2 regions of the Vogesella sp. EB genome follow, and region 2 is predicted to be linked to the other one. Evidence: predicted binding sites of a transcription regulator. Region 2 holds the regulator's gene; the other holds the start of a gene.

What was found. The regulator sigma-54, encoded in region 2, starts transcription at its own class of promoters, with help from an activator protein. The targets are predictions, from matches to a motif close to CTGGCACGCTTCATGCTT.
Region 1: a site for sigma-54 is predicted at 2,489-2,506, ahead of nirB (nitrite reductase large subunit NirB). Genes of this name have one in related genera too.

What each region holds. Positions count from the first base shown of each region.
Region 1 covers NZ_LFDT01000001.1:43,630-47,827, reverse strand. Annotated here, with positions in the region: gene nirB (nitrite reductase large subunit NirB) at 1-2,298, opposite strand, end outside; gene ACG97_RS00210 (bifunctional protein-serine/threonine kinase/phosphatase) at 2,605-4,198, opposite strand, start outside.
Region 2 covers NZ_LFDT01000005.1:115,301-119,498, reverse strand. Annotated here, with positions in the region: gene hprK (HPr(Ser) kinase/phosphatase) at 1-458, opposite strand, end outside; gene ptsN (PTS IIA-like nitrogen regulatory protein PtsN) at 451-915, opposite strand; gene hpf (ribosome hibernation-promoting factor, HPF/YfiA family) at 1,078-1,398, opposite strand; gene ACG97_RS04815 (RNA polymerase factor sigma-54) at 1,461-2,906, opposite strand; gene lptB (LPS export ABC transporter ATP-binding protein) at 2,910-3,638, opposite strand; gene lptA (lipopolysaccharide transport periplasmic protein LptA) at 3,635-4,144, opposite strand; gene lptC (LPS export ABC transporter periplasmic protein LptC) at 4,134-4,198, opposite strand, start outside.

The DNA of each region.
Region 1 (4,198 bases), on a different contig from region 2:
CCGCTGCTTGATGTATTCCATGCCGACGCGGTGCAGGTAGTGCACGGTGCGCTCCAGATAGAACGCCTCCTCGCGGTACAGCTGCAGGAAGGCGCCGCTGTACACCATCACCTCGTCGTGCGTTTTCACCTTGCACAGAAACTCGGCCACCTCGGTCTTGATGCCGCCGTTGCCGCCGATGTACAGCTCCCAGCCGGAATCGACGCCGATGATGCCCACATCCTTGATGCCGGCCTCGGAGCAGTTGCGCGGGCAGCCGGACACCGCCAGCTTGACCTTGGCCGGGCTCCACATGCCGAACAGGTCGTGTTCCAGATCGATGCCCATCTGCGTCGAATCCTGGGTGCCGAAGCGGCAGAACTCGCTGCCGACACAGGTTTTCACCGTGCGCAGGCTCTTGCCGTAGGCGTGGCCGGACGGCATGTCCAGGTCGGCCCACACTTTCGGCAGGTCTTCCTTCTTCACCCCCAGGAGGTCGATACGCTGGCCGCCGGTGACCTTCACCATCGGGATGTCGTACTTGTCGGCGACATCGGCGATGCGGCGCAGCTCGGACGGGTTGGTGACGCCGCCCCACATCCGCGGGATCACCGAGTAGGTGCCGTCCTTCTGGATGTTGGCGTGCACGCGTTCGTTGATGAAGCGCGACTGCGGATCGTCCTTCGCCTCGCCCGGCCAGCTGGAGATCAGGTAGTAGTTGATTGCCGGACGGCAGCTGCTGCAGCCGTCCATCGAGCGCCAGTCCAGCGCGGTGAAGGTGTCCGCCAGCGAGGTCAGGTGCTGCTCGCGGATCGCCTGCCGCACCTGGCCATGGTTGAGGTCGGTACAGCCGCAGATCGCCTTTTCCGATTTCGGCTTCACGTCGGCGGCGCCGCCGACGCAGTTGATCAGGATCTGCTCCACCAGGCCGGTGCAGGAGCCGCAGGAGCTGGCCGCCTTGGTGTGCTTTTTCACCTCGTCGACGGTGAACAGGCCCTTTTCCTGGATCGCCTTGACGATGCTGCCTTTGCACACGCCGTTGCAGCCGCACACTTCGGCGTCGTCGCTCATGCCCATCGCGCGGTTCTGGCCGGCGTGGCCGACGTCGCCGATGGCGCCCTCGCCCAGCATCAGCTGTTCGCGCATTTCGTGGATGGCGTGGCCTTCGCGGATCAGGCGGAAGTACCAGCCGCCGTCGGCGGTGTCGCCGTACAGGCAGGCGCCAACCAGCTTGTCATCCTTGACGATCAGCTTCTTGTAGATGCCGCCGACCGGATCGGACAGCGTGATTTCCTCGTGGCCGTCACCGCCCATGAAGTTGCCGGCAGAGAACAGGTCCACCCCGGTCACCTTCAGCTTGGTGCTGGTGGCCGCCGGCACGTAGCGGGCGATGCCGAAGTTGGCCAGATGGTTGGCCACCACTTTCGCCATGTCGAACAGCGGCGCCACCAGGCCGTAGCTGACGCCGCGGTGGCTGACGCACTCGCCCACCGCGTACACGCGCGGGTCGAAGGTCTGCATGAAGTCGTTGACCACGATGCCGCGGTCGCAGTAGATGCCGCTCTGTTCCGCCAGGCTGAAGTTGGGGCGGATGCCGACCGCCATCACCACCAGATCGGCCGGCACTTCCTCGCCGTCCTTGAAGCGCACACTGGCGACGCGGCCGCTGCTGCCGGCGACCAGCTCGGCGGTCTGCTTCTGCAGCAGGAAGTTCAGGCCGCGTTCCTGCAGCGTGTCCTGCAGCATGGCGGCGGCGGTGCGATCCAGCTGGCGGTCGAGCAGCCATTCACCGAGGTGCACCACGGTCACCTTCATGCCGCGTGCGGCGAGACCGTTGGCCGCTTCCAGCCCCAGCAGGCCGCCGCCGATCACCACCGCGTGCTGATGGTTGGCCGCGGCATCGATCATGGTGTTGACGTCGTGGATATCACGGAAGGTGACCACGCCGTCCAGTTCCTTGCCCGGCACCGGCAGGATGAACGGATTGGAGCCGGTGGCCAGCAGCAGGCGGTCGTACTCGGCGGTGGTGCCATCGGCGGCGCGCACGATGCGGCGGCCGCGGTCGATCTCCACCACTTCCTTGCCCAGATGCAGGGTGATGCCGTGCTCGGCATACCAGTCGACATCGTTGAGCATGATTTCCGGCAGCGTCTGTTCGCCGGTCAGCACCGGCGACAGCAGGATGCGGTTGTAGTTGGCGTACGGTTCGGCACCGAACACGGTGATGTCGTACAGCTCCGGGGTCAGCTTGAGCAGCTCTTCCAGCGTGCGCACCCCGGCCATGCCGTTGCCGACCATTACCAATTTGAGCTTCTTCATGGTGTTTCCTTTGTCTGATTTGCGACGCATTGCGCGGTGTCCTGCCTGCGCCGCCCGTCGTCATTGCCGTAGCGGTGCCGAAACGAAAAAAGGTCCGCCGGTGTGACTTGCGCCACGCCGAACGGACCTCATTGTCCCTGTCCCGGTCACCGCCATTGGCGACCCGGACAATCTGATTGTGCCTGTCTTAATGCAAAGGCCGTGCCAGCCTGCAAACCCCTTATTTTGCGGCCAACCCTGGCCGTGGCCGCCCTGATTTGCCTGTCTATGGTGCACGGCAGCACCAAAAACAGGCAGCCGCACCAGTCAGCGCAGCAGCAGCGCGTACAGCAACACCAGATTCGCCAGCAGCGAAACCAGCGCCAGCGTGCGCCACAGCCGCAGCGGCGCCCGCTCCGCCCACGGCACGCGCTGCAGGCGGCGCTGTGGCACGCTGTCGCCGCGCTCCAGCGCCAGCTGCATTTCCTCGGCGGTTTCGAAGCGCTGCCCCGGCTCGCGCGCCACCGCCTTCAGCAGCAGGTTGTCCAGCCACAGCGGCACATCCGGGCGCTGGCGCGAGGCCGGCTGCGGCGCGTCGAAATGCGGCGTCTGGAACGCCTCGATCTCGCCGTAGGGATAGCGGCCGGTCAGCAGCTGGTACAGGGTGACGCCGGCGGCGTACAGGTCGCTGCTGCTGCTCGACTTGCCGCCGGCAAAACGTTCCGGCGCCATGTAGCTGGCGGTGCCGGGGCCGGGGCCGTCATGCTCCGGCGTCAGCCCGGCGCAGTAGGCGACGCCTAGATCGAGCAGGCGCAGCTGCCCGTCGCGGCCCAGGTGCACATTCTCTGGCTTGATGTCGCGGTGCACGATGCCGAGGCGGTGTAAGGCCGACATCGCGCGGCACAGTGCGAGCCCGATGGCGACCACCTCGCTGATGCCGAAACGTTGCTGCGCCAGCCGTGCGGCCAACGTTTCGCCGTCGTGCCAGCGCTGCAGGTAGTACAGGTGCTGGCGTTCGATACCGGTGGCGACCTCGGCGAAATACGGCGAGCTGATGCGTTTTTGCAGCCACTCCTCCACCAGCAGCGCCTGCTCCGCGCCCGGGTCGCCGGCCAGCAGCGGCGGCAACGTCTTCAGCACCCAGTGCCGGCCGGCGGCGTCGGCGACGCGATAGGCCAGCCCGCCGGGCGAGGCGTGCAGGCTGGCCACCACTGTCAGCCCTTCGAACGGCTGGCCGTCGCGCAGCTTCGGCGGCAGCGGCAGGCTGGTGCAGCGCGCCAGCTCGTCGGCCAGTGCGCCCTGCGGCAGCGCCTCCACCCGCAGCACCAGCGCCGACAGGTTGTCCTGCGCGCCGGCGGCCAGTGCCGCTTCGCACAGCACGCTGGCGGCGCGCTGCACGTCGAGGTGCAGGTGCAGGATCTCGTCGATGCGCTTGTCGCCCAGCGCCTGCCACACGCCGTCGCACAGCAGCGCGAACACGTCGCCGGCGTGCAGGTCGCCGTCGCAGAAATCCGGCATCACGTGCTCGTCCAGCCCCATGCCGCGCTTGAGCACGTGCGACAGCGACGCTTCCTCCCACACGTGATCGACGGTCAGCTGCGTCAGCCGCCCCTGGCTGAGCCGGTAGACGCGGCAGTCGCCGACGTGGGCGACGGTGTAGCGGTGGCCGCGCAGCACCAGCGCCGACAGCGCCGCCACCAGCGGCTTGCCCTGCGCGCGCAGCCAGCGGTTGTGCGCCGCAAGCAGCCGGTCCAGTGCCGACGACACTGCCCACGTTTCCGGCGTGGCGTAGTAGTCGGCGCACACCGCCCGGATGGTGGACTGCGCCGCCAGGCGGCCGTCGGCACAGCCGGAGACGCCATCGGCCAGCGCGAACAGCGCGCCCTTGCTGGTCAACAGCCCGTCCTGCGGCACGCTCCAG
Region 2 (4,198 bases):
AGCACGCCGATTTCCAGTACGTCGAGAAACACGCCGTGCATCACGGTGGAGACCGCCAGCGCGCGCGCCAGATAGATGCGCAGCACGTCCATCAGGTACGGGCTTTCCAGCGGCGTACTCATCAGCGGCACATTGTGGCTCTGGCAGTAGTCGCGCAGCAGGTTGGGCACCGGCTGTGCATTGGCGACGATCACCACCGCCATGGTGCGGTGGAACAGCTGGTCGAGGGCGGTCCGTGCCGCGGCCTGTTCCAGCTTGTTCAGGTATTCCACCTCCGCGAGGCCAAGGACCTGGACGCGGTTGGGGTGGATGAAGTTGAGGTGACCGACCAGTGCCTGGGTTGGCCGCTGTTCATCATTCGAAATCAGGTTGTCGGAGCCGGAACGGCCGGCGACCCAGCTCAGGTTGAGCTTGTGCTGATTGTCCTGGTACAGGCGGCGAACACTGATATTAGGCATGGTCTGGGGTGTCGGAAATCAGTTCAAACAGTTTCTGCGCATCGCAGGCGGGATCGTTCATCTGCTCGCGCAGCGCCTTGCTGGAGAAGCGCTGCGCCAGCTCGGACAACACCTGCAGGTGAATGTCGGTGGCTTGCTCCGGCACCAGCAGCACGAACAGCAGCGAGACCGGTTTGCCATCGGGGGCGTCGAACGGAATCGGCGCCTTCAGGCGGATGAAGATGCCGGTGGCTTCCTTCAGGCTCTTGATGCGGCCGTGCGGGATGGCGACGCCTTGTCCCAGGCCGGTGGAGCCGAGTTTTTCCCGGGCAAACAAACTGTCGAAGACATCGCTGCGCGCGATGGCGTGACTGTTTTCGACCATCAGGCCGACTTGTTCGAAGAGTCGTTTTTTGCTGGAAACGTCCATGTCAGCAATGACGTTGTCCACGGAGAGTATTTTACTGATCAAGCCCATAATGCCATTTGCCCGAAAAAATCGAGGGCCATTCTACGCCGAGTCCACGGAATACCATAGTGGAAAGCGCAGGATGATCGTCAGGAGAAAAAGCGGTAGCCAAAAAAAGAACGGATAAGCAAGCAGTGCTTGCATTATCCGTTTTTGTTCGGCAAATCCTGATCAGAGCGACGCTTGCTCTTGCGGTACCGGTGCGCGATGCTCGACCTGTTTTTCCTTGAATTTCAGTACCTGACGATCCAGTTTGTCAGTCAGCAGGTCGATGGCCGCGTACATGTCCGCTTCGGTGGCTTCGGCATGGATGTCCTTGCCTGCCAGGTGAACATTGACTTCGGCTTTCTGTACCAGTTTGTCGACAGACAGTGTCACGTTGACACCGATCACATTATCGACATGGCGGGTAATGCGTTCCAGTTTGCTTTCGATGTAGTCACGAAGCGCCGGGGTAACGTCGAGGTGGAGGCCGGTAATCTTGAGGTTCATACCCTAACTCCTTCTGTTGGTGCCATATCCGGACTGGGCATGGCGATCTTGTTATGAACAACCTAAAAAGTCTTGCGCTGGCTGACCGGCGGTATCTGCATGGCTTCACGATACTTGGCTACGGTGCGTCTTGCAACCTGAATACCTTGGGCGATCAGCTTGTCGGCAATGGCGCTGTCAGACAGCGGTTTGTTGTGGTCTTCCGCATCGATGATCTGCCGGATCAGTGCCTTGATCGCGGTGGCGGAACATTCGCCACCACTGTCAGTATCGACCGAACTGCCAAAGAAATATTTGAGTTCGAACAAGCCACGGCTGCACAGCAGGTATTTCTGCGTGGTGACGCGGGAGATGGTTGACTCATGCAGACCCAGTTCTTCCGCGATGTCTCGCAGGATAAGTGGGCGCATGGCCACTTCACCTTGTTCAAAGAACGCTTGCTGTCTGTCAACAATAGATTCTGCCACTTTCAGGATGGTGTCAAACCGTTGTTGAATGTTTTTTACCAGCCAGCGCGCCTCTTGCAGCTGGCCGCCCAGATTATGGCTGCTGCCCTTCTGTTGTAGCATGGCTGCATACATCTGGTTGACGCGCAGCTTCGGCAGCGTGCCCTGGTTGAGGCGCGCCACCCAGCGCTGCTGGCGTTTCACCACCAGGATGTCGGGGGCGACGTAGTGGGTCTCGCCCTGGTCGAAGCCGCTGCTGGGGCGCGGCCGCAGGCTGGCGAGCAGGGCGTGGGCGGTTTTCAGCTGCTGTTCGTCGATGGCGAGCAGCTTCTTGAGCTTGGTGAAGTCGCGGTTGCCCAAGAGCGGCAGGTGCTGCTGCACCATGTCCAGCGCCAGCTGGCGTACCGCGGCCGGTGCCGCGTGCTGCTGCAGTTGCAGGCAGAGGAATTCGGTGAGGTTGCGGCTGCCGATGCCGGTCGGCTCGAACTGGGTCAGCAGCTTGCGCAGGCACTCCAGCTCGTCGCCTTCCACTTCCAGCTCCAGCGGCAGCTCGGCGGCGATGTCGTCCAGCGAGGTCGGCAGATAGCCGTCGTCATCCAGCTCGTCGATCAGCAGCGACATCAGCGCCTTGTCGCGCTGGCTGAGCTGGGTTTCACCCATCTGCGCGGTTAAGTGCTCGCGCAGCGACGGCCGGCACGGGGTGTTGAGAATGGGGTCGAACTCGTCGTCGTCATCGTTGCGGCTGCTGCCGCTCCCGCTGCTGCCCCAGTCGCCGAGCAGCTCGCCGTCATCGCGGTTGCTTTCCGCTTCCGGCCGCTCCGGCTCGCTGCCGCTGTCCGACGCCGGCGTGTCGCCGCTGGGCGCCAGCACCGGTAACGGGCTGTCGGACTCGTCGGGGCTGTCGCTGCTGTCGGCGCGTTCCAGCAGCGGGTTTTCCAGCAGGTAGCGCTCCAGCTCGGTACTGAGATCCAGCGTCGACATCTGCAGCAGCTTGATCGATTGCTGCAACTGGGGGGTGAGCGTGAGTTGCTGGCTGGTTTTGAGCTGGAGGGTCTGTTTCATGGCTTACAGGTGGAAGTGTTCGCCCAGGTACACCTGGCGGACCTGTTCGTTCAGCACCAGCGCTTCCGGCAGGCCGGAGGCGAGCACGCTGCCCTCGGAGATGATGTAGGCGCGGTCACAGATGCGCAGCGTTTCGCGCACGTTGTGGTCGGTAATCAGCACGCCGATGCCGCGTTCCTTGAGGAAGGCGATGATCTTCTGGATGTCGATCACCGCGATGGGGTCGACGCCGGCAAACGGCTCGTCCAGCAGGATGAAGCGCGGGCGGGTGGCCAGCACGCGGGCGATTTCCACGCGGCGGCGTTCGCCACCGGACAGCGCCAGCGCGTTGCTGTCGCGCAGGTGGCTGATGTTGAGGTCGTCCAGCAGCAGGGTCAGCTCGTTTTCCAGCTCCTCGTCCTTCAGACCGGCAATTTCCAGCACCGCGCGGATGTTCTCGTCCACCGTCATTTTGCGGAAGATCGACGCTTCCTGCGGCAGATAGCCGAGACCGAGTCGCGCGCGCTGATGGATCGGCAGGTGGGTGATGGTCTGGCCGTCGAGGCGGATTTCGCCGGCATCGGCGGCGATCAGGCCGACCACCATGTAGAAGCTGGTGGTTTTGCCGGCGCCGTTGGGGCCGAGCAGGCCGACCACCTCGCCACTGGCGATCTCCAGCGACACGTCGCGCACCACGGTACGCTTCTTGAAGGTCTTCTTCAGGTGCTGGATGGAAAGCTGGCTCGGGGTCATGGCGTGCCCTGTGCTTTGGGCTGCAGGATCACCGTCACGCGGCCGCTGTTGCCGCTGGCGGCGGTGCCGCCGCTGGCCTGGTAGGTCTCGGTGGCGGTGTTGTAGACGATGACGGCGCCGCTGACCGAATCCTGGCCGCGCTTGACGCGGGCGTTGCCGGTCAGGGTGGCAAGGTTGGCCGCAGTGTTGTAGTTGACGTTGCTGGCGCTGCCTTCGACGTATTCATTGCTGCCGTCGACCTTCTGGCGGAAGGTGACCGGGCTGCCCTGCGCCTGCAGCTGCTGGTTGCCCTGCGCATCGCGGGTAACGGTCACGCGCTGCGCTTTCAGGTTCAGCGTGCCCTGCACCACCACGACATTGCCCTCCCATACCGTCACGCCTTTTTTCTGGTCCAGCGAGCCGCGGTCGGCAGACAGTTCGATCGGTTTTTCGCTGTCGGCCTTTTCAGCCATGACAGGGGCGCTCAGCACGAGGGCGGTCAGCGCGATCAGCACACTATGGCGCATAGGTAATCCTTACGTTGGACAGCAGGTTCAGCTGGCCGCTGTCCTGCTGGTAAA